DNA from 3 places in the Streptomyces formicae genome. Region 2 is predicted to be linked to each of the others. Evidence: riboswitches for the same ligand, from Rfam matches in the RefSeq annotation. Region 2 holds a riboswitch; each other region holds the start of a gene.
The links. Region 2 has a riboswitch for thiamine pyrophosphate ahead of thiO (glycine oxidase ThiO). Riboswitches for the same ligand answer to the same signal wherever they lie in the genome.
Positions count from the first base shown of each region.

Region 1 (7,898 bases), 2.2 Mb from region 2:
GGTAAGGACGATGGCGGCGAAGGAGATCTTTGCGGGAATGCCGTGGTGGGTGAAGTGGATCGCGGTGCCGGTCATCGCCCTGGTCGTGTTCGGCAGCGTGATAGCGAGCGTCGTCGGTTTCGTCGTCGCCCTGCTCTTCAAGGCACTGATATTCGTCGCGCTGGTCGGTGGACTCATCTATGTCGTACGGAAGTTCATATCCGGCTCGTCCTCGTCGCGCAGCGACTGGTGACGTTTCACGCGACGCCCGCTGAAGCGTGTTCGCATGAAGCGCGTTCGGTGAGTTTTCGCAAGGGTTCCCTCGGCCGGGGGAAGTTTCCCCGCAGGAGGTCGTAGCGCGGTTGCCAGGGGCTAGAGTCCGAAAACCGACGCGGGGGTACGAGCCCCGCGGACGGGCGCCCGTTCCCCTCCCATGTCGTTCCGGGCAGGGGCGGCCCCCCACGCGCTTCGGGAGTGAACCTTGGCCGCGGTCGACCTCACCAGCTCATCGGCAGACGCCACGCCTACGGCAGACGCCACCCCTTCGGGAGCCGACACGGCCTCCACGACCGGGGCGCCCACCCTCATCGGCTCCGTGCAGCGGGCGATGCGGTTGCTGGAAGCCGCAGCCTCACATCTGCACGGCGCGCCCGCCAAGCAGTTGGCCAGAGAGGCGGGGCTCGCCCTGCCCACCGCGTACCACCTGCTGCGCACCCTGACCCACGAGGGCTATCTGCGCCGGGACAAGGGGCTCTTCGTGCTCGGCGAGGCAGCCGAGCGGCTGGGCAACAGCGGGGCGCAGCAGAGCCGTCGCGGCACGATCCGGGAGGCACTCGACCACTGGCGCGACACCATCGGCGTCCCGGTGTACTTCGCCATGTACCGCGAGGGCGAGATCGAGCTCGTGTCCGTCGCCGACACCCCGGGCAACCCCGCGGTCGAGGAGTGGGCGGACTTCCGTGAGACGGGGCACGCCCACGCGATAGGCCAGTGCCTCCTCGCCCAACTCGACGACGCGGCACGGCAGGACCACCTCGACCGCTATCCGGTCCAGTCGATCACGCGCTATTCGGTACGGGACGATCGCACGTTCATGCGCAGGCTCGACGCGATGGGGCGCATGCGGCCCGTCGTGGAGCGTCAGGAGTACGCGCTGGGGACGGTCTGCGCCGCGATTCCGATCACGGTGGGGGACACGGCGGCGACTTTGGCCATTTCCGTCCCCGCCTGTCAGGCGGACCGGCTGCTGCCCGCCGCGCAGCGATTGCAGAGTGAGCTCGGAAAGCTACTAGGGACACTCGCCTTCTCTATCAGCATCTGAAAACTCACTCCTTGTGATCTGGTGTGCACGTTAAGCAAGATGCCAGGAGTGTCAGGGAGTTGGTTCCTGGCCACTTGAGGGCCAAGTGACGGGGTAGGGCGCGATGGGCGAGTCGGTGCAGGCAGAGGTCATGATGAGCTTCCTCGTTTCCGAGGAGCTGTCGTTCCGCATCCCGGTGGAGCTGCGCTACGAGACCGGCGATCCCTATGCCGTGCGGCTGACGTTCCACCTGCCCGGGGATGCCCCGGTGACCTGGGCGTTCGGGCGGGAGTTGCTGGTCGACGGGGTGGGCAGGCCGTGCGGTGACGGGGACGTGCGCATCGAGCCCACCGACCCGGACCTGCTCGACGACGCCCTGATCAGGCTTCAGGTCGGCGCTGATCAGGCGCTGTTCCGGGTGGGGATCCCGCCGCTGCTCGCGTTCCTCGACCGTACGGACAAGCTGGTGCCGCTGGGGCAGGAGCGGGCGCTGGCCGACTTCGAGACGCATCTCGACGAGGCGCTCGACCGGATCCTCGCCGAAGAGCAGAACGCGGGCTGAACCGACGCCGTCAACGGACGGAAGCGGGTGGCAGATTGCTGCATTTCATGGCATCCGCAGGGAGGCGCCCGCCCCGGGAGACCTCGCAGCCGACGTCACGGCTTGCGGCGTCGACCCCTGCCCCCGCCCCGGGACGGCCGGGCGGTGCTTGAAGCCGTGACGGAAGCCCCACCGGACGTTCCGCCGAGCGTTCCACCGGACACCCCACCGGAGACCGAAGCCGCGGGCGAGCGGTCCGCGGAGACCACGAGTGCGGCCAGCGCGGTCGTCACCGGCACCGAGGCGACCAGGCCGATCGAGCCGATCAGGGTGCGGACGATCTCCTCGGCGACGAGCTCGCTGTTGGCCACCGTGCCCACGCTGGACTGTGCGATCGAGAAGAGGAGCAGCAGGGGCAGCGCCGCGCCCGCGTAGGCGAGGACGAGGGTGTTGACGACCGAGGCGATGTGGTCGCGGCCGATGCGGATGCCCGCGCGGTAGAGGCCGCGCCAGCCCATCGTCGGGTTGGCCTGGTGCAGTTCCCAGACCGCCGATGTCTGGGTGACGGTCACGTCGTCGAGGACGCCGAGCGAACCGATGATGACGCCCGCGAGCAGCAGACCGCTCATGTCGATGGACGGATACAGGCCGTGGATGAGCCCGGTGTTGTCGTCCGTGTTGCCGGTCAGCGCGGCCCAGCCGATGAAGAGGGAGCCGAGCAACCCGATCAGCAGGAGGGAGATCAGGGTGCCGAGGACCGCGACCGAGGTGCGGGCCGTGAGCCCGTGGCACAGATAGAGCGCGATCAGCATGATGGCGCTCGCCCCGATGACCGCCACGACCAGCGGGTTCGAGCCTTGCAGGATGGCGGGCAGGATGAAGAACGTCAGGACCATGAAGCTGATGGCGAGCGCGACCAGGGCCATCAGACCGCGCAGCCTGCCCACCACGACGACGGCGAGCGCGAAGATCCCGGCGAGCAGCGCCATGGGGATCTTGCGGTTCACATCGGTGACGGAGTACTGCAGCCCCTCGGGTGCCTTGGGCTCGTAGGCGACCACCACCTCTTGGCCCGTACGGAGTTGGCGGGGCGAGTCGGGCTGGATGATCTCGTGGAAGGTGCGGCCCTCATCCTTGCCGCTGCTCACCTCGATCGTCGCCTTCTTGCAGATGCCGTCGGCGCGGGACTGCGCGGACTGGCCCTCCGCGGTGGAGGTGTCGCCGTTCGGCGGGGTCTGCGAGGCGTTGAGGTCCTTGCAGGGCAGCTCGAGGACCTTGGTGACCTTCGCCGACTGCATCTGCCGGTCGAAGCCGACACCGGTCCGCTCGTGCGCGGGCGCGCCGCCGGGCCAGAGCACCACGAGCCCCACGACCACCGCCGCCGCGAACGGGATCAGCACCGCCGCGATGACCTTGCGCAGGTGCTTGGAGACCGGCGCGGCCGGGCCGTGGCTGTGCGAATGGCCGTGCGAGTGCCCAGGCGCATTCCCGTGGGAATGCCCGTGCCCGTGGCCCCCTGGAGGCGGGCTGGGGGAGGGCGGCGGGGACGGCGGCTCTGTGGTGGTCACAGCCCGATCATCGCAAGAACGGAGGGGGCCCTCTGTTCAGCGCGCCCGACATGACGCTAGCGTGGAGGCACCTTTGCAATCGCGGGAGCTCGGAGCACCGGGCTGAGAGGGCGCTGACCTCCGTACGCAACGGCACGAACGCATCGTGCACGAGCCGTACGGAATCCGCTGCGTCGACCGCCGAACCTGTTACCGGGTAATGCCGGCGTAGGGAGTAGGTCTCATGACCACATCGGACGCACGCACGCCTGCCTCCAGCACGCCCGAGGGCGCGGAGGCCGGGAAGTCCATCGGCTGGCACAAGGCGTACGTCGAGGGTTCGCGCCCCGATCTGCGGGTGCCGGTCCGTCAGGTGCACCTCACCAACGGCAAGGCCGTCACGCTGTACGACACGTCGGGTCCTTACACCGACCCGTCGGCCGAGACCGACGTCCGCCGCGGCCTTCCGCCGCTGCGGGAGAACTGGATCATCGCCCGCGGCGACACCGAGGAGTACGCGGGCCGCCCGCCCCGTCCCGAGGACGACGGGATCAAGCACACCTCGCCGCGCGGTGGCCTCAAGAACCTCGACGCGGTCTTCCCCGGCCGCCCGCGCCAGCCGCGCAGGGGCCGCGCGGGCCAGGCGGTGACGCAGCTCGCGTACGCCAGGCGCGGGGAGATCACGCCCGAGATGGAATTCATCGGGATCCGCGAGAACCTCGACCCCGAGGTGGTGCGCGCCGAGGTCGCCGCGGGCCGCGCCGTGATCCCGGCGAACGTCAACCACCCGGAGATCGAGCCGATGATCATTGGCAAGAGGTTCCTGGTGAAGGTCAACGCCAACATCGGCAACTCCGCGGTCACTTCCTCCATCGAGGAGGAGGTGGACAAGATGACCTGGGCGACCAAGTGGGGCGCCGACACGGTCATGGACCTGTCCACGGGCCGCAACATCCACACCACCCGCGAGTGGGTCCTGCGCAACTCCCCCGTCCCGATCGGCACCGTGCCGCTCTACCAGGCCCTGGAGAAGGTCGACGGCAAGGCCGAGGAGCTGACCTGGGAGATCTACAAGGACACGGTCATCGAGCAGGCCGAGCAGGGCGTGGACTACATGACGGTCCACGCGGGCGTGCGCCTTCCGTACGTCCCGCTCACCGCGCGCCGCAAGACCGGCATCGTCTCGCGCGGCGGTTCGATCATGGCCGCCTGGTGCCTGGCGCACCACAAGGAGAGCTTCCTCTACGAGCACTTCGAGGAGCTGTGCGAGATCCTCGCGGCGTACGACGTGACGTACTCGCTCGGCGACGGACTGCGTCCCGGGTCGATCGCTGACGCCAACGACGAGGCGCAGTTCGCCGAGCTCAGGACCCTGGGCGAGCTCAACACCATCGCCAAGCGGCACAACGTCCAGACCATGATCGAGGGCCCGGGACACGTCCCGATGCACAAGATCAAGGAGAACATCGACCTCCAGCAGGAGATCTGCGAGGAGGCGCCGTTCTACACGCTCGGCCCGCTGACCACGGACATCGCGCCCGCCTACGACCACATCACCTCCGGCATCGGTGCCGCGATGATCGGCTGGTGGGGCACGGCCATGCTCTGCTACGTCACGCCCAAGGAGCACCTCGGCCTGCCGAACAGGGACGACGTGAAGACGGGCGTCATCACGTACAAGATCGCCGCGCACGCCGCCGACCTCGCCAAGGGGCACCCGGGCGCGCAGGACTGGGACGACGCGCTCTCCGACGCGCGCTTCGAATTCCGCTGGGAGGACCAGTTCAACCTGGCCCTCGACCCGGTCACGGCACGGGAGTTCCACGACGAGACGCTTCCCGCCGAGCCCGCGAAGACGGCGCACTTCTGCTCGATGTGCGGGCCGAAGTTCTGCTCGATGAAGATCTCGCAGGACATCCGGCGCCAGCACGGCGGTGACCTGGCGGAGGACGACATCGAGGCGGGCATGGAGCAGAAGTCCAAGGAGTTCGCCGCGGCGGGCAACAGGGTCTATCTGCCGATCGCCGACTGACCCGACGCACGGACTGAGTTCCTGGTCAGGGCCCCGGCCACCGCGCCCGGGGCCCGCCAGGCACCGGCCGACCTGCCCGGGCGCCCACCAGCCCTGCCAGGGGCGCCCATCAGCCCGTCCCGCGTCGTAACGGAACAGCCAAGATCGCGCACGGCCCGATCCGCGTCCCTACCCTGCCTGACATGGGCGGGATAGATGTGGCCAACGGGGTTGTCGGCGCGGTGCTGGGGATGTTGTTCGCCGTGCTGTTCCAACAGCCGTTGCAGAACTCCTGGTACAGACTGCGGACCCGCTCCACGAGAGCGGTGCGCAGCCTGCGGCAGCGGGAGGAGTCCAGCCCCGCGTGGCGGACCTTCTCGCTGGGGCCCCTCCACACGTCCGCCCTGATCGTGGAGGGTGACGGCGAGACGTCCATACCCGGTGACGCGATCTACGTCCAAGTACTCGACCAGGAGATCGAGTTGCCGTCGGAGATGGACGGCTGGCGCACCGAGATCGAGGCCGAGAGCGCGCGGCTGCGTGCGGAGGGCCGGACACCGCTGTGGAACGGCCCTCGCTACGCGGTCGACTCCTTCGACGTCTCCCGCACCGCCCTCGACGAACAGCCGGAAGTGCACCTGCGGTTACGCCCCACCGATTACTACACGTTCCTCGCGGCACAGCAGCTCGACCGCAGGATGGCGGACGGGACGACTCCGCGGTCCCGCTACCTCGACCCGGACAGTCCACTCCAGGCACCCGCGTTTCTGCAGTGCAGTTTCGCCACCAACGTCGCGGTGGTGACCGCCGACGACATGCTGGTCGTGAGCCAGCGCAGTGAGCGGGTCCGGATGGCGCCGGGCGTCTGGAACTCCTCGGTCAACGAGGGCATGTCACGGCACATCGACTCCTCCGGCCGCAGCGCGCCCGACCTGCACGCCGTCGCGCGACGCGGTATGCGCGAGGAACTCTCCCTCGAACCGGGCGAGTACACGATCGAACTGCTCGCCTTCGTGCTGGACATCGACAAACGCCACTGGAGCGCCCACTTCTACGCCAGGCTGAAGGACCTGACCCGCGAAGGACTCCAGGAGCGGATGAGTAGAGGCGTCGCGGACCGATGGGAGCACGAGACCATCGACTGCGTGCCGTTCCGTCCGGCGGCAGTGATCAGATACCTCTTGCGTGCCGACCGGATCCACCGGTGGGCCCCTCTCGCACCGGCGCTCTTCCACCTCGCGCTGGTGCACGTCTACAGCCGTACGACGGTCGAAAGGGCGGGGGCGCAGATCCTTCGGCGTATGGAGCGGCGGACGCCGGCCGTAGGCAGAGGGCGGCTCACGCCCGGACCGTAGACGGGCGCGTCCGCACAGTGCCATTCTCCTTGGACCACACAGTTCAGGACATAGGTGCCATTGGTGGTGCGATATGGCGACGTCTCTTCGGACGCCTCGGCCGGCCGTTCTCCTGCTTCTGAGCCTCTTGTGCCTGCCCGCCCTCGCCTGCGGGAGCCATGACGATGACGACGGGAGCGGTGGATCGAGTACGTCCGGTGGCGGAGTCGCCGCTTCCGGGGGCGGCATCATCGGCGGCTCGACCTCGGACAGCTCCACCTCGGACGGTTCGACCGCGGGCGGCACGGGGGACACCGGTGACGGCGGGAGCACCGATGGCAGTGGGGACGCCGGAGGCGGTAGTGACACCGGAGCCGGTGGAGACGTCGGCGGCGGGGACAACGGCGGTGGCAAGGTGCCGACCTCCCCGCTGCGCATTCCCGCCATCAACTACAAGGGCCTGCCGTTCGACGCCGTCACCGACTTCGGCAAGCAGACGTGGGAGTCGATCAGGAACGACGTACGCACCGCCTGCAAGGACGGCACGGTCTGTCTGCAGCTGGAGCGGCTGTACAGCGTCGATCTCCCCGCGTCCGAGACCGCGACCGTGTCGGAGTGCGGCTTCGTGAAGATCTCGCCGGCCGCGGGCAACGAGATCGACCGGGGCGCGCCCCTGACGATCATCGGTCTCGGGCCCTGCCTGGGCGGGACGCCGGGTGAGGGCTCGCCTCCCGAGACGCCACCGCCCGACAGCCCGACGCCCAAGAGTCCCTCGCCCGACGGCGCGCCCCCCGATGATTCCGTCTCCGTCTCCCCACCGAGCATCGCCCCCGCTCCATGACCGCACCGGAGCCGCCCGAAGGGACGCTCGGCATCCAGCAGTTGTGGACCATCGTGGGCACGATCATCGCCCCCACCAGCATGATCACCGCGCTCCTGTACTACTTCGGCTGGCACCACGCGTACTGGTTCTTCGACTACTTCGGCGTGAACTCCACCGTCCTCGGCTTCGGCACCACCGACTACCTGATGCGCAGCCTGGACGCGCTCTATGTGCCGCTCACGGTCGCGGCGGGCGCCGCGCTGCTCGCCTTCTGGGGCCATGACCTGCTGCGCAGGCGCCTCACGGCCGGTGCCGAGGTCCGTCTGCTGCGGCGGTCGCTGCCGGTCATGGCGGGCGTCGGCG
Region 1 covers NZ_CP022685.1:4,741,617-4,749,514, reverse strand. The annotation lists gene KY5_RS20360 (DUF5326 family protein) at 11-232, shown strand; gene KY5_RS20355 (helix-turn-helix domain-containing protein) at 575-1,300, shown strand; gene KY5_RS20350 (SsgA family sporulation/cell division regulator) at 1,404-1,841, shown strand; gene KY5_RS20345 (YibE/F family protein) at 1,937-3,388, opposite strand; TPP riboswitch at 3,460-3,619, shown strand; gene thiC (phosphomethylpyrimidine synthase ThiC) at 3,612-5,399, shown strand; gene KY5_RS20335 (hypothetical protein) at 5,582-6,733, shown strand; gene KY5_RS20330 (hypothetical protein) at 6,861-7,553, shown strand; gene KY5_RS20325 (hypothetical protein) at 7,550-7,898, shown strand, end outside.
Region 1: another riboswitch for thiamine pyrophosphate. It lies ahead of thiC (phosphomethylpyrimidine synthase ThiC); the one in region 2 lies ahead of thiO (glycine oxidase ThiO).

Region 2 (7,898 bases):
GGGGGCGCAGGGCTCCGCGGTCGCGCAGGACGTCACGCAGGGTGCAGCCCGCGATGTACTCCATCGCCAGATAGACGTACGAACCGTCCGTGCCCTGGTCGAAGACGCCGACCACGTTCGGATGGGAGAGGCGGGCGACCGACTTGGCCTCGCGGATGAAGCGGTCGACGAAGGTGGCGTCGGCGGCCAGCGTCGGGTGCATCACCTTGAGCGCGAGCACGCGGTCGAGGCGGGTGTCCACGGCCCGGTAGACCGTGGCCATCCCGCCGACCGCGATGCGCCCGTCGATCCGGTAACGGCCGTCGAGCAGCTGCCCGACGAGCGGGTCCTGAAGGGTCGTGTCCACGGAGGGGAGTCTACGAGCCACCACCGACACGCCGTCCCGTCCGGGGGGATTCACAGCAGTAATGCAGCCGAGCTGTAACAGGCCCCCCGGGGAGCCGGGCCTCCCGGCGGCCGGGCCCCTGAGCGGCCGGGCCCCTCAGAACGCGGGCCGCTCCGGATCGAGGCGTGCCATGCCCTCCTCCGGAGAGGACGCCTCCGCGAAGTGCCGCCGCGGGATCCGCCCGGCCCGGTGCGCGAGACGCCCCGCCTCGACGCCGTGCCGCATGGCCTCGGCCATCAGGACCGGCTCCTGCGCCCGGGTCACCGCGGAGGCGAGCATCACACCGGCGCAGCCCAGCTCCATCGCGAGCGCCGCGTCGGACGCGGTGCCCGCGCCCGCGTCCAGGATCACCGGCACGCGCGCGTGCTCCACGATCAGCTGGAAGTTGTGCGGATTGCGGATGCCGAGCCCGGAGCCGATGGGGGAGCCGAGCGGCATGATCGCCGCGCAGCCCGCGTCCTCCAGCTTCCGCGCGAGGACCGGATCGTCGTTGGTGTACGGGAGCACGGTGAAGCCGTCGTCGACCAGGACCTCCGCGGCGTCCAGGAGCTCGATCGGGTCGGGCAGCAGGGTGCGCTCGTCCGCGATGACCTCCAGCTTCACGAGGTCGGTGCCGAGCGCCTCACGCGCGAGACGGGCGGTGAGGACGGCCTCGCCCGCGGTGAAGCAGCCCGCCGTGTTCGGCAGGACGCGGATGCCGAGCCGGTCGAGGACGGAGAGCACGGAGCCCTGCACGCCCGGGTCGAGGCGGCGCATCGCGACGGTCGTCAGCTCGGTGCCCGACGCGACGAGGGAACGCTCAAGGACGTCCAGGCTCGGTGCCCCGCCGGTGCCCATGATCAGGCGCGAGGAGAGGGTCAGACCGCCGATGCCGAAGGGGTCGTCTGCCATGGTCGCTTCAGCCTCCCTGGACGGCGGTGAGTACTTCGACGCGGTCGCCCGAACTGAGCGCGGTGCTGGACCAGCGCGTGCGGGGCACGACGGTTTCGTTGAGGGCGGCGGCCACTCCGGAGTGGGCCGTCGTGAGGGTGGCGACGAGGGCGCCGAGCGTGGTGCCGGGGGCGACGTCCCGTACGTCCCCGTTGAGGGAGACCGAGAAGGACAGCGGTGTGGTGGTCATGCGGGCTGCTCCGTAAGGGCGGCAGAAGTGGCGGCAGAGGTGGCGGGAGGAGGCGCGGTGGGGGAGTCGGCGAAGCGCCGTGGTGTGAACGGGCGGGCCTCGTCCGGCAGTTCACCGGTGACCAGGGCGTGCGCCAGCACGTCACCCGTGATGGGCGTCAGCAGGACGCCGTTGCGGTAGTGGCCGGTGGCCAGCTGAAGCCCGGGCAGGCGCGTCGGGCCGAGCATCGGCGCGTTGTCGGGGGAGCCGGGGCGCAGGCCCGCGCGGGTCTCGGTGAGCGGCAGTTCCGTGATGCCGGGGACGAGCTCGTGGGCGTCCCTGAGCAGCTCGTAGACGCCGCCCGCGGTGACCGTGGTGTCCCAGCCCAGCTCCTCGCTGGTCGCGCCGACCACGAGCTCGCCGTTCTCCCGGGGCACCAGATAGACGTGGCTGCCGCGCACCACGGCCCGCACGGTGCGGCTGAGGAACGGCGCGTACGCCCTCGGCACCGTCAGCCTGAGCACCTGCCCCTTCACGGGGCGCACGGGCGGCAGGACGTCGTCGGGAACGCCCGCGAGGCGCCCGCTGAGGCTGCCCGCGGCGAGCACGACCTGCCCCGCGGTCAGCTCGGTGCCGTCCGCGGTGACGACGCCGCGGGCCCGGTCGCGGACGACGGAGAGGCGCTCGGCCCAGGCGCGGTGGAAGACGACACCGGCCCGCTCGCAGGCCACCAGAAGGGCCGCGGTCAGCCGACGCGGGTCGACCTGGTGGTCGCCGTCGACCCGCAGCCCGCCGCGCACGCCCGGGGCGAGCATCGGTTCGAGGCGGCGGCACTCGCGGCCGGTCAGCCACTCCGACGCGAGCCCCGAATCGCGCTGCAACGCGTGCAGTTCGCGCAGATGGGCGCGGTCGTCGGAGTCGAGCGCCACGGCGAGCGTGCCGCACGCGCGGTAGCCGATGTCGTGACCGCTCGCCTCGGTCAGCTCGGCGGCGAAGTCCGGATAGCGCCGCGCCGACGCGAGGTTGAGGCCGAGCAGGGTCTGCTCGCCGTAGTGCAGCTCGGTGACGGCGGCCAGCATGCCCGCGGCGACCTGGGCCGCGCCGCCGCCGGGTGCGGGGTCCACGACCGCGGTGGACAGGCCGCGCTGGGCCGCCCGCCAGGCCGTGACCAGGCCGATGATGCCGCCTCCCACGACGAGGACGTCAGCGGTGGCGGACGGTGTCGCGGGCGGTGGTGTCGTAGGTGAATGCATGGGCGTCCAGCCCCTCCCTTCGCCGGCATGACCCGGATCAGGTTCGTACGGTCGGAGGCCGTCCCAGCCTCCCTCTCAGCCCGGTGCGTCCGGGCTCCCGCGAGTGCTCTGCACCGCCAGCCTAGCCCGTCGCTTCCGGCCGCAGTAGGGGAGCTGTCCGGGTATGCGCAGTGACGGTGTGTCAAAGATCTCCTCCGTGCCCTCTGAGGCCGGGCGGGGGCGCGGTCCTAAGGTGATCGGGTGAGCGAGCAGCAGAGGCACGCAGAGCGGCACGTCGTCATCGTCGGTGCGGGGATGGCCGGTGTGCAGACCGCCGTCGCCCTGCGCGAGCAAGGGTTCGCGGGAACGGTGACCCTGATCGGCGCGGAACCCCATCAGCCGTACGACAGGCCGCCGCTGTCCAAGGCGGTGCTGCTCGGCAAGGCGGAGGGCTCCGCGTTCGACATCGACTTCGAGGCGCTCGGCATCGCCCTCGACCTGGGCCGCGAGGTCACCGGGGTGCGCCCCGCCGACCACGAACTGGACACCGCCACGGGTCCCGTCGCCTACGACGTCCTGGTCCTCGCGACCGGCGCCGCCCCGGTCAGGCTGCCCGGCACCGAGGGCGTTCCCGGCGTCCACCTCCTGCGCACCCTCGACGACGCCGAGCGGCTGCGCCCCGTCCTCGCCGAGCAGCACGACGTCGTGGTCGTCGGCGCGGGCTGGATCGGCGCCGAGTTCGCCACCGCCGCGCGCGAGGCGGGCTGCGGGGTCACCGTGGTCGAGGCGGCGGAGCGGCCGCTCGCGGGCGCGCTGCCCGCCGAGGTCGCCGCTCCCATGGAGGGCTGGTACGCGGACTCCGGAGCCACGCTGCGCACCCACGCGCGCGTGGAGCGCGTCGAGCCCGGCGTCGTGGTCCTCTCCGACGGCACGCGGCTGCCCGCGGGCGCCGTGGTGGTCGGCATCGGCGCGCGCCCCGCGACCGACTGGCTCACCGACTCCGGCATCGAGCTCGGCGCCCACCGCGAGGTCCTGGCCGACGAGCGCCTGCGCACCTCCGCGCCCGACGTGTACGCGGTCGGCGACTGCGCCTCCTTCCCCTCGGGCAGGTACGGCCAACGCCTGCTCGTCCACCACTGGGACAACGCGCTCCAGGGCCCGCGCACGGTGGCGGCGAACATCGTCGGCGAGGACCCCGCCGCGTACGACCCCGTGCCGTACTTCTGGTCGGAGCAGTTCGGCCGCTTCGTGCAGTACGCCGGTCATCACGCGTCCGCCGACCAGCTGGTGTGGCGCGGTGACCCGACGACCGCGGCCTGGTCCGTGTGCTGGCTCCGCGAAGGCGCCCTGGTGGCGGTCCTGGCAGTGGGCCGCCCCCGCGACCTGGCCCAGGGCCGCAAACTCATCGAGGCATCAGCCCACCTGGACCCGACCCTGGCGGCGGACCCGTCGACCCCCCTGAAGAAGGCCCAGCTGTAGCCCCGCAAGGGGCGCGGGGAACTGCGCGCCCAGCCCCCACGACCCGCAGCCGAAAGCGACGCCCCAGGCAAGCCCTCGCCCCCGACCAGATGCGGCCCGGTTTCCGGCCCCCGGCCAGAGATGGCAGGCTTGACCACGTGACCGAGATTGACGCAAAGACCGATGCTCTCGTCCCCGCCTGGCTCCACCTCCCCGACATCGCCGAAATGCTCGATGTCGAGGTGACGCGTGTGCGCCAGCTGGTCAAGGAGGGCCAGCTGATCGCCGTACGCCGTGGTGAGAACCGCGCGCTCCAGGTGCCGGCCGCCTTCATCGACGGCGACAAGGTCGTCAAGGGCCTCGCCGGCACCCTGACGCTCCTGAGGGACGACGGTTTCTCCGACGAAGAGATGCTCGAGTGGCTCTTCACCGCCGACCCGACCCTGCCCGGCACCCCCGCGCAGGCCCTGAGCGAGAATCGCGGCACGGAGGTGAAGCGTCGAGCCCAGGCGCTTGCCGTCTGACCTGAACGAACCGTTCGACGCGGGGGCCGAGGGAGGTGCGCACCGCACCGCCCGCGGCCCCGTGCGCACCGAAACCGACAACGGGGGGACCTCTCCATGGCCACCAAGCCCGCGCCCGCACGGCTCGCCGACGCCCGGCTCTACCTGTGCGTGGACGCCCGCAAGCGCCAGGGAGACCTCCCGGAGTTCCTCGACGCCGTCCTCGCGGGCGGCGTCGACATCGTGCAGCTGCGCGACAAGGGCATGGAGGCGGGCGAGGAGCTGGAGCACCTCCAGGTCTTCCGCGACGCCTGCCGCAGGCACGGCAAGCTCCTCGCGGTGAACGACCGCGCTGACGTCGCGCACGCCATCGGCGCCGACGTGCTGCACCTGGGCCAGGGCGACCTGCCCGTCCCCGCCGCCCGCGCCATCCTCGGCGCCACCGGCGACGACGTGCTCGTGGGCCGCTCCACGCACGCCGAGTCCGAGGCCGCGGCGGCCGCCACGCAGGACGGCGTGGACTACTTCTGCACCGGGCCGTGCTGGCCCACGCCGACCAAGCCGGGGCGCCACGCCCCCGGGCTGGACCTGGTCAGGTACACGGCCTCGCTGGGCACGGACCGCCCGTGGTTCGCGATCGGCGGCATCGACGCGGGCAATCTCGACGAGGTGCTCGACGCGGGCGCCACCCGGGTCGTGGTGGTCCGCGCGATCACCGAGGCGGACGATCCCGGCGCGGCCGCCGCCGATCTCGCCAAGCGGCTGCGCGCACGAACGTCTGTGTGAGCAACAGCCCGGGAGTGTCCGATCCGTGGACAACAGCCCGGCAAAGCGGACAATTCGCGGATGCGTGGTTGGGGGACCGGCGCAGCCTGGCTAACCTGCGGGTATGGCCCTAGGCACAGCTTCGACCAGGACTGACCGTGCGCGCACGGTGCGCGACATGCTCGCGACCGGTAAGACGACGTTTTCCTTCGAGTTCTCCGCGCCGAAAACGCCGAAGGGCGAGCGGAACCTGTGGAACGCGCTGCGCCGGGTCGAGGCGGTCGCGCCTGACTTCGTCTCCGTGACGTACGGGGCGGGCGGCTCGACCCGCACGGGGACGGTCAAGGAGACCCAGCAGATCGTCGCCGACACGACGCTGACGCCGGTCGCCCATCTGACCGCGGTCGACCACTCCGTGGCCGAACTGCGCAACATCATCGGGCAGTACGCGGACGCGGGCATCAGGAACATGCTCGCGGTCCGCGGCGACCCGCCCGGCGACCCCCTCGGTGACTGGATCGCCCACCCCGAGGGCCTCACCTACGCCGCCGAACTGGTCGAACTCATCAAGGAGTCGGGCGACTTCTGCGTGGGCGTCGCGGCCTTCCCCGCGATGCACCCGCGCTCGCCCGACTGGGAGTCCGACACCCGCCACTTCATCGACAAGTGCCGGGCCGGGGCGGACTACGCGATCACCCAGATGTTCTTCGACCCGGAGGAGTACCTGCGGCTGCGCGACCGCGTCGAGGCCGCGGGCTGCCACACTCCGATCATCCCCGAGATGATGCCGGTCACCAACGTCCGCCAGCTCGAACGGCTGCCCCAGCTCAGCAACGCCGTGGTCCCGGCCGAGTTGAAAGAGCGCATCCTCTCGGTCAAAGACGATCCCGCCGCTGTACGCTCCATTGGCATCGAGTTCGCCACGGAGTTCTGCGCGCGGTTGCTGGCCGAAGGCGTGCCGGGACTGCACTTCATCACGCTCAACAACTCCACGGCGACGCTGGAGATCTACGAAAATCTGGGCCTGCACCACCAGGCCTGAACGGCCGTACCCCGGTACCCACGGGGAACAGCGGTAGGGGAGAGGGGCGTACATGGGCTGGGCGGTCCTCTACATCGCGTTCGGATTCGTCGCGCTGTGGCTGCTGGGCGAGGTGCTGTTGCAGTACAAGGCCAGGCTGCGCTGGCGGCTGCTGGCCTTCGTGGGCTTCCTCGGTGTCGTCCTCGGCGTGCTGATGCCGTCGGTGTGGGTGATCGGCCTCGGCGCCATTGCCTTCGCCACCGGCCAGACCTATGTGACGCTGTCGTTCCGCAAGGGCTTCTCCACCGGCTGGGCGCTCGGCGGCCAGCCGGGTCTCAGCAAGCGCCGCAGGGGTTCCTCGCGGGGCGCCGCCGCGCAGGGGGCGGAGGCCAAGGACCCGACACTCCAGGTCTCCGACCTGGAGTTCGAGGTACCGCCGCCGCCCGCACACGACCCCGGGGGACTCGGCGACCCCGGGATATACGAGCCGGAGCCGCTGCCGGACGACACCGGCCAGTACGGGGTGTACAGCGACGCGGCGTACGAGCGCCAGGCGGGCACGGACGGGGCCCACCAGGGCGACGGCTACGGGTACGACGCCGCGGCCTTCGCCGGGTACGACCAGCAGGCGTACGGGTACGACGAGACCGGGCAGCAGCAGTACGCCGCGTACTCCGACCCCTACATCGGCACGCAGACCTACGGCGCGGGGCAGGGCTACGACGCCTACGGCGACCAGCAGCAGTACGCGCCGTACGGCGGCGACACCTACGGCGGGCTCGGCGAGACCTACCAGGAGACGCCGCCCGGCGGGGTCTGGGTGCCGCAGCAGCGCAGCACCGACGACCCCTACGGCGGCGAACTCCCGCCGGAGCAGCCCTATCCGTACCAGGGCGGGAACACCGGCGGTTACGACAACTCCGGCTACAACGAGCAGCAGTACCGGTACTGAGCCCGGTCCCGGGGTGGCTCACTGCGAGCCGCGGAACTCCGGTCCCTCGACGATCAGACCGGCCACCAGCGTGCCCGACATGCCCGCGTGCGGCAGGCCGCCGCCGGGGTGGGACCAGCCGCCGACGGCGTAGAGCCCTTGCACGCGCGTGCTGTTGGCCGGGTGCAGGTGCCTGCCGTCGGCCGCGGCGAGCGTCGGGGCGGGCACCGCTCCGCCGTCGGCGCCGGTGGCCTCCGCGATGTCCGACGGGGTGCGGACCTCATGCCACAGGAGCCGCTCGCGCAGACCGGGCACGGCCCGCTCTGCGTGGGTGATCAGCTGCTCGGCACGCGCCGCGAAGACCTCTCGCGAGGCCCGGTCGTCGGCGGCGGCACGGTGCGCGGGCACCGTCGCGGTCAGGGTCACCGCCTCGTGCGCCCCGTCCGGCACCGCTGCCGGGTCGTCGGGACGCGTCACGGCGACCGTGGGCCGGTCCGCCATGGC
Region 2 covers NZ_CP022685.1:2,500,528-2,508,425, reverse strand. The annotation lists gene pknB (Stk1 family PASTA domain-containing Ser/Thr kinase) at 1-346, opposite strand, end outside; gene KY5_RS10540 (thiazole synthase) at 482-1,276, opposite strand; gene thiS (sulfur carrier protein ThiS) at 1,284-1,505, opposite strand; gene thiO (glycine oxidase ThiO) at 1,502-2,737, opposite strand; TPP riboswitch at 2,735-2,848, opposite strand; gene KY5_RS10525 (NAD(P)/FAD-dependent oxidoreductase) at 3,032-4,195, shown strand; gene KY5_RS10520 (Rv2175c family DNA-binding protein) at 4,333-4,698, shown strand; gene thiE (thiamine phosphate synthase) at 4,795-5,463, shown strand; gene metF (methylenetetrahydrofolate reductase [NAD(P)H]) at 5,567-6,484, shown strand; gene KY5_RS10505 (hypothetical protein) at 6,537-7,415, shown strand; gene KY5_RS10500 (phytoene desaturase family protein) at 7,434-7,898, opposite strand, start outside.

Region 3 (7,898 bases), 4.2 Mb from region 2:
CGCGACGGACGCCTTCGCGTGCCCGCGCCGCCAGGTGAATCCGTCCTCGCCGAACTCGATGAGCCACTCGGCGTCCAGGCCCTGCGGGGCGTCGGTCGCGTGCAGGTGGATGCTGCGCCCCGCGCCCTTCAGCTCGGACGCGCTGTCCTCGGGAGAGGTCCGCTGCACGAACTGGACGATCTCCAGCCACTCGTCGATCGCGTCGGCCGCGACGTCCGGCGCCACCTCGTACGCGACACCCGCGGCGATCGCCGCGTCCGCGCGGTGGATCGCCAGCTCGTGCGTCATGCGCCGCGCCCAGAATCCCGCGGTGTGGTCCTCGGCCCACGCCCACACCTTGGTGTCGGCGTCGGTGTCCCGGAAGACGCGCTCGGCGAACTCGGCGGTCTCGGCGAGCCAGGCGTCGAGCGCGGCGGGGTCGTCGTCCTCGGGGCCCGGCGCGTTCGGCACGGCCTCGTCGGGGACGTTCTGCTCGGCGCGGGTCTCGATCAGGTGCCCGCTCCAGCGCACCGCTCCGCCCATGTGCCGGGCGAGCTGGCCCAGCGTCCAGTCCGGGCAGGTCGGCACGGTGACGGAGAGGTCGGCACCGGCCAGGGTCGTCCTCAAGAGGTCGAACTGGCGGGTGACTTCGGCACGGTACCGATCATGGCTCAAGGTGGTCATGGCTCGAACTCTAGAGCGACTTCACCGGAGCGGCACCTGTGTTTCGTCCGGCGCCGTCGGCGAGCACCACCACGTCCTCCGCGTCGAACCCGACGCCGACCCTCTCCCCCACCTCGGGCGCCCGCCGCAAAGCGCACGCCGCCTCCAGGCGCGGTCCCTCGGCAGCCTTGAGGTGCACGGCGACATGGGTGCCGCGGAAGGTACGGCCCGTCACCACGCAGGGCAGGCCCTCGGCGGTGGGGACGAGGCGCACTCCGGCCGGGCGCACCAGGATCTTGTGCCGTCCGGCCGGGGTGTCCTGCGGCACGGGCACCTTGCCCCAGGCCGTGTCCGCGCTGCCGCCCGACACCGTCGCCGCGACGATGTTGTCGAAGCCGAGGAAGCGCGCCACGAACTCGTCCGCGGGCCGCTGCCACACCTCGAGCGGGCTGCCGGACTGGGCGATCCGCCCGTCCCGCATCACGACGACCCGGTCGGCGAGCGCGAACGCCTCGCCCTGGTCGTGCGTGACGGCGAGCACGGTGGTGCCCAACTCGCCGAAGAGTTCGCGGAGTTCGACCACGAGGCGCTCCCGCAGCGAGCGGTCGAGCTGCCCGAGCGGCTCGTCCAGCATCAGGAGCCTGGGGCGCGGGGCCAGCGCACGCGCGAGCGCGACCCGCTGCTGCTCGCCGCCGGAGAGCGAGGCCACCGCCCGCCGCTGGGCCTTCGGGAGCCCGACGAGCTCCAGCAACTCGGCGACCCGGTCGGCCTGTTCACCCCGCGAAGCGCCGTGCATGCGCAGGCCGAAGGCCACGTTGCCCGCCACGTCGCGCTGCGGGAAGAGCTGGTGGTCCTGGAACATCAGACCGACGCCCCGCTTGTGCGCGGGCACCCCGGCCTGGTCACGGCCGCCGAGCAGGACCCGCCCCGCGTCGAGCCCCTGCAACCCGGCGACCGCCCGCAGCAGCGTCGACTTGCCGCTGCCGCTCGGGCCGAGCACACAGACGATCTCGTGCTCGGCGACATCGAGGTCGACGGCGTCGAGCGCGGCCCGCGCCCCGAAGCGTACGGTCGCGTCCCGCAGGCTCAGCAGGGGGTCCGTCAAGGCGGTCGTCATCAGAACTCCCCTGTGGTGCGGTCGGTACGGATGCGTTCCAGGAGCAGCAGCGACACCGCGCACACCACCATGAGGATCGTCGAAAGCGCCATCGCCTGGCCGTAGTTGAGGTCCCCGGCCCGACCGAGCAGGCGCGCCACGGCGACCGGAAGAGTCGGGTTGTCGGGCCGCGCGATGAAGACGGTCGCGCCGAACTCGCCGAGCGAGACGGCGAAGGCGAACCCGGCGGCGATCAGCAGCGCCCGCCGCACCATCGGCAGGTCCACCTCCCGCCAGGCCCGCAGCGGCGAAGCCCCGAGCACGGCGGCCGCCTCGCGAAGGCGTCCGTCCACCGCGCGCAGGACGGGCAGCATCGTGCGGACGACGAAGGGCACGCCCACCAGCGCCTGGGCGAGCGGCACCAGGATCCAGGAGGACCGCAGATCGAGCGGCGGCTTGTCCAGGGTGATCAGGAAACCGAAGCCGACGGTCACCGCGGAGACCCCGAGCGGCAGCATCAGCAGCGCGTCGAAACCGCGCACGAGCCGCCCTGCCCTGCGCGTGAGCGCGGCGGCGGCGAGCCCGCCGATGACGACCGCGATGGCCGTGGCCACGACCGCGTACTGCAACGAATTCCACACCGCCTCGATCGGCGGCACGAGGAAGGCGCCGCCCTCCGCCGAGGTCAGCTCCTTGTAGTACGCGAATCCGAACCCGTCGGGACCGTCGAAGGACCGCTGGATCAGCACCCCGAGCGGCAACAGGATCAGTACGGCGACCGTGGCCATGACCAGGCCGAGCAGCGTCCACTGCCCCGCGCCGCGCGGCCGCCGCGCGACGGCCGAGGCGTCGACGAGCTTCAGCGCGCTCTCGCGCCGCCGCACCGTCCACGCGTGGACGGCCAGGATCAGCCCGACCGCGGCGAACTGCACGATCGTCAGGACGGCGGCCGTCGGCAGGTCGAGCAGTTGGGCGGTCTGCCGGTAGATCTCCACTTCGAGCGTGGAGTACGCGGGTCCGCCGAGGATCTGCACGACGCCGAAGGAGGTGAAGGTGAAGAGGAAGACCATGAGCGCGGCCGCCGCGACGGCGGGCCCGAGCGCGGGCAGCGTCACCGTCCGCCAGGCCCTGAAGCGCGAGGCGCCGAGCATCCGCGCGGCCTCCTCCTGCCGGGGGTCGAGCTGCGACCAGAGCCCGCCCACGGTCCGTACGACGACCGCGTAGTTGAAGAAGACGTGCGCGAGCAGGATCGCCCAGACCGTGGTGTCCAGGCGCACGCCCCACAGCTCGTCGAGGAGCCCGCCCCTGCCGAGCAGCGCGAGGAAGGCGGTCCCGACGACGACCGTCGGCAGCACGAACGGCACGGTGACGACGGCCCGCAGGACCTGCTTGCCCGGGAAGTCGAAGCGCGCGAAGACGTACGCGCCGGGGAGCGCGACGAGCAGCGTGAGCGCGGTCGACGCGAGCGCCTGCCAGGTGGTGAACCACAGCACGTGCCGGATGTCGGACTGCCCGAGCACCTCGGTGATCCGCCCGAACCGCCAGGCGCCGTCGACGTGCAGTCCGCGCGAGACGATCGCCGTGACCGGATAGGCGAAGAAGAGCGCGAAGAACGCGACGGGCACGGCCATCAGACCGAGCCGCGCCGCGCCCCCGCGCGAACGCCCCTTCAGGGGGCGTCCCTTCAGGGGGCGCTCCTTCTCTCCGGTCGCCTCCGTCACTTCAGTACGAGCGAGGTCCACGACTTGATCCACGACTCGCGGTTGTCGGCGATCTTCTTCGGGGCCAGGGTCTCGGGCTTGTCGACCGTCACGCCGTGCTCCGTGAACAGCTCGGGCAGCTTGGTCCCCTCGCGCACCGGGTTCACGAACATGTTCAGCGGCATGTCCTCCTGGAACTCCTTGCCCGCGAGGAAGTCCAGGAGCGCCTTGCCGCCCTTCTCGTTCTTGGCGTTGCCGAGCAGGCCCGCGTACTCGACCTGCCGGAAGCAGGTACCGGTCGCGACGCCGGTCGGCGCCTGCTTCGGCTGCGGCTTGGCGTAGAGGACCTCGACGGGCGGGGACGAGGCGTACGAGACGACGAGCGGCCGGTCCCCCTTGGCCTTCTTGCCGCCCGCGGACCCGGAGAACTCCTCGTTGTATGCCTGCTCCCAGCCGTCGACGACCTTGACGCCGTTGGCCTTGAGCTTCTTCCAGTAGCCCTCCCAGCCGCCGTCGCCGTACGCGGCGGCGGTGCCGAGCAGGAAGCCGAGGCCGGGCGAGGAGGTCGCGGCGTTCTCGGTGACGAGGAGGTCCTTGTACCGCGGCTCGGCCAGATCGTCGAAGGACTTCGGCGGGGCCAGCTTCTTCTCTTCGAAGTACTTCTTGTCGTAGTTGACGCAGATGTCGCCGCTGTCGACGGGCGTGACCCGGTGCTTGTCCTGGTCGACCCGGAACTCCGGCTTGATCTTCTCCGAGCCCTTGGCCTCGTACGACTGGAAGAGCCCGTTGTCGAGCGCCCGCGAGAGGAGGGTGTTGTCGACGCCGAAGAAGACGTCGCCCTGCGGGTTGTCCTTGGAGAGGATCGCCTTGTTGACGGCGGCGCCCGCGTCCCCGTCCTTGAGGACGTTGACCTTGTATCCGGAGCGCTTCTCGAACGCCTTCAGCACGTCCTTGGAGACGTTGAAGGAGTCGTGGCTGACGAGCGTGACGCTCTTGGAGTCGGACGTGCCGGAACCGCTGTCGGAGCTGCCGCACGCGGAGAGCGCGACGAGTCCGATGCCCACCGCGACCGCGGTGAACGTGACCTTCTTGGTGGTGCTCACGGAAACCCCTCCTGGGTGACCAGGAGAAGACGCGGCCCCGCCCGCCGACCGGGTGGCCTGCGGGCAGGGCGCTACAGCTTGAGTAATGCCCGAACTTCCTACCCAGAATGACCTGGGCGAGGTTCAGAGGGTCTGCGGCGCACCTGTCCGGATGCCGCACTCTCAGCGCTGTGGCGCTCCCCTGTCGGAATATGCAGATGTGTGTACGAAGCCGTACGCCCGCCAGACTACCTCTCGGCCGCGGCGAGCTGGCCGCACGCTCCGTCGATCTCCTGACCACGGGTGTCCCGGATGGTCACCGGCACCCCATGGGCGGCGATGGCCTCGACGAACGCCTTCTCGTCCTCGGGCCGCGACGCCGTCCACTTCGAGCCCGGCGTCGGGTTCAGCGGGATCAGGTTCACGTGCACCGGCTTGTTCTTGAGCATCCGGCCGAGCCGGTCACCGCGCCACGCCTGGTCGTTGATGTCCCTGATCAGCGCGTACTCGATGGAGAGCCGACGCCCGGACTTCGCGGCGTACTCCCAGCCCGCGTCGAGCACCTCGCTCACCTTCCACCGCGTGTTCACGGGGACGAGGGTGTCGCGCAGCTCGTCGTCCGGCGCGTGCAGCGAGATGGCGAGGCGGCACTTGAAGCCCTCGTCGGAGAACCGGTGGATCGCCGGGACCAGGCCGACCGTCGAGACGGTGATCCCACGCTGCGAGAGGCCGAGGCCGTCCGGCTCCGGGTCGGTGAGCCGACGGATGGCACCGGCCACCCGGTTGTAGTTGGCGAGGGGCTCGCCCATGCCCATGAAGACGATGTTGGAGAGCCGCGCGGGACCGCCCGGAATCTCGCCGTCCCTGAGCGCCCGCATGCCGTCCACGATCTGGTGCACGATCTCACCGGTCGACAGGTTCCTGTCGAGACCGGCCTGGCCCGTGGCACAGAACGGGCAGTTCATGCCGCACCCGGCCTGGGAGCTGATGCACATGGTGACCCGGTCCGGGTAGCGCATGAGCACCGACTCCACCAGCGTCCCGTCGAAGAGGCGCCAGAGCGTCTTGCGGGTGGTGTCGTCGTCACAGCTGATGTGCCGCACCACGGACATCAGATCGGGCAGCAACGCCTCACGGAGCTTCTCGCGCGCACCGGCGGGGATGTCGGTCCACTCGGCCGGGTCGTGCGCGTACCGCGCGAAGTAGTGCTGCGAAAGCTGCTTGGCGCGAAACGGCTTCTCGCCGATGGCGGCGACGGCTTCCTTGCGCTCGGCGGGCGTGAGGTCGGCGAGATGCCGCGGGGGCTTCTTGGCACCGCGGGGCGCGACGAAAGTGAGTTCTCCGGGTACAGGCATGGTCCATCCAGTGTCGCAGACATACGACAAAGGGCTCGCCGCCCTGTGGACAACGAGCCCCTCACGCATGAATGCGCAGGTCAGACCGGCAATCAGCCGGACCCGACGAAGATCACGAGCAGCAGCCAGACCACGGGCGCCGTCGGCAGGAGGGAATCCAGCCGATCCATGATGCCGCCGTGGCCCGGCAGCAGCGTGCCCATGTCCTTGATGCCCAGGTCCCGCTTGATCATCGACTCGCCGAGGTCGCCGAGCGTGGCGCTCGCCGCGACCGCGAAACCGATGAGCAGGCCCTGCCACCAGGTGCCGTCCTCGATCAGGAACTGCATGCACAGCGCGCCCGCCGCCATCGCGAAGGTGACCGCTCCGAGCAGGCCCTCGCGGGTCTTGCCGGGGCTGATGCGCGGCGCGAGCTTGTGCTTGCCGAAGCGCCAGCCGATCGCGTACGCGCCGGTGTCGCTGACCACGGTCAGGAGCAGGAACGTGAGCACCCGCTGCGGGCCGTCGTCCGCGGTGAGCATCAGCGCCACGAAGGTCGCGAGGAACGGGACGTAGAAGGCCGCGAAGACCCCCGCCGTGACGTCCTTCAGATAGCCCTCGGGAGGCTCGGTCATGCGCCATACGAGGACCGCGAGCGCGGTGAGCGCCATCGCCACCCAGGCGCCCTCGGCCCCGCGCACGTAACCGGCGACGACCATCGCCGCGCCGCCCACCGCCAGCGGGACCAGCGGCGCCTTGATGCCCTTGCGCTCCTCGAGCCGGGAGGTGAGCTCCCACAGACCGACCACGACGGCGACCGCTATGACGCCGATGAAGACGGCCTTCACGATGAACAACGACGCGATGATCACCGCGCCGAGTCCCACACCGACTCCTATGGCCGCCCCGAGGTCGCGGCCCGCGCTCTTCTTCTGCGGCGCTGCCGGGGCGGGCTGTGGTGCGCTGGGCATGGGCTCCTGCGGAGGCTCGTCACGGAACAGGGGGCCGCCCATCCGAGTGGCCCCCCGGTCGTCGTCCTGGTCTCCGCCGCTCACGGGTACGTCGGGCACGATGGGCATGGGCTGCGTCTCAGACGGAAACAGCGCGTCCTGCGCATCGTACGCGGGACCTGCCGGGGTCGCCCCCTGACCAGGTCCCTGGTCGGACGGCCCCCAATACCCGGCTCTGGGCGGCGCCCCCCAGGAAGAGTCGTTCACGGATCGCTTTCCTGATTCCTCAGACTTCGATCAGCCTCGGTCGAACATCGAGCAGACCTCGGTCAGACCTCGAGCAGCTCGGCTTCCTTGTGCTTGAGCAGCTCGTCCACCTGTGCGACGTACTTCGCGGTGGTGTCGTCGAGCTCCTTCTCGGCGCGACGTCCCTCGTCCTCGCCGATGTCGCCGTCCTTGATCGCCTTGTCGAAGGCTTCCTTGGCCTTGCGACGGATCGACCGGATCGAGATCTTGGAGTCCTCGGCCTTGGTCTTGGCGACCTTGATGTACTCCTTGCGGCGGTCCTGGGTGAGCTCCGGGAACGTCACACGGATGATGTTGCCGTCGTTGCTCGGGTTGACGCCGAGGTCGGAGTCGCGGATCGCCTGCTCGATGTTGCGCAGCGCGCTCTTGTCGAACGGGGTCACCACGGCCATCCGCGGCTCGGGCACCGAGAACGAGGCCAGCTGGTTGATCGGCGTCAGCGCGCCGTAGTAGTCAGCCACGATCTTGTTGAACATCGCCGGGTGCGCACGGCCGGTGCGGATCGCGGCGAAGTCCTCCTTGGCGACCACGACGGCCTTCTCCATCTTCTCCTCGGCCTCGAGGAGGGTCTCTTCGATCACCACTTGCTCCTGCGTGTCTTGAGTAGGCCCGGCATTGCACGGGGGCGGCCGGCTGCGTCGCGTCTCTTTCCTGCACGGTGTCCGACCGGCAGGGCTTTGTCCATCCCCTCAAGGGGCGTCTCGCGTACGTCCCTTGAGGCTGGCCCAGGTCCCTGGGGTCAGGCCCGGCTTCCCTGGTCACCCACGAGAGTGCCGATCTTCTCACCC
Region 3 covers NZ_CP022685.1:6,697,668-6,705,565, reverse strand. The annotation lists gene KY5_RS29475 (maleylpyruvate isomerase family mycothiol-dependent enzyme) at 1-663, opposite strand, end outside; gene KY5_RS29470 (ABC transporter ATP-binding protein) at 674-1,747, opposite strand; gene KY5_RS29465 (ABC transporter permease) at 1,759-3,480, opposite strand; gene KY5_RS29460 (thiamine ABC transporter substrate-binding protein) at 3,456-4,541, opposite strand; TPP riboswitch at 4,619-4,734, opposite strand; gene rlmN (23S rRNA (adenine(2503)-C(2))-methyltransferase RlmN) at 4,769-5,875, opposite strand; gene KY5_RS29450 (phosphatidate cytidylyltransferase) at 5,968-7,071, opposite strand; gene frr (ribosome recycling factor) at 7,134-7,691, opposite strand; gene pyrH (UMP kinase) at 7,850-7,898, opposite strand, start outside.
Region 3: another riboswitch for thiamine pyrophosphate. It lies ahead of KY5_RS29460 (thiamine ABC transporter substrate-binding protein); the one in region 2 lies ahead of thiO (glycine oxidase ThiO).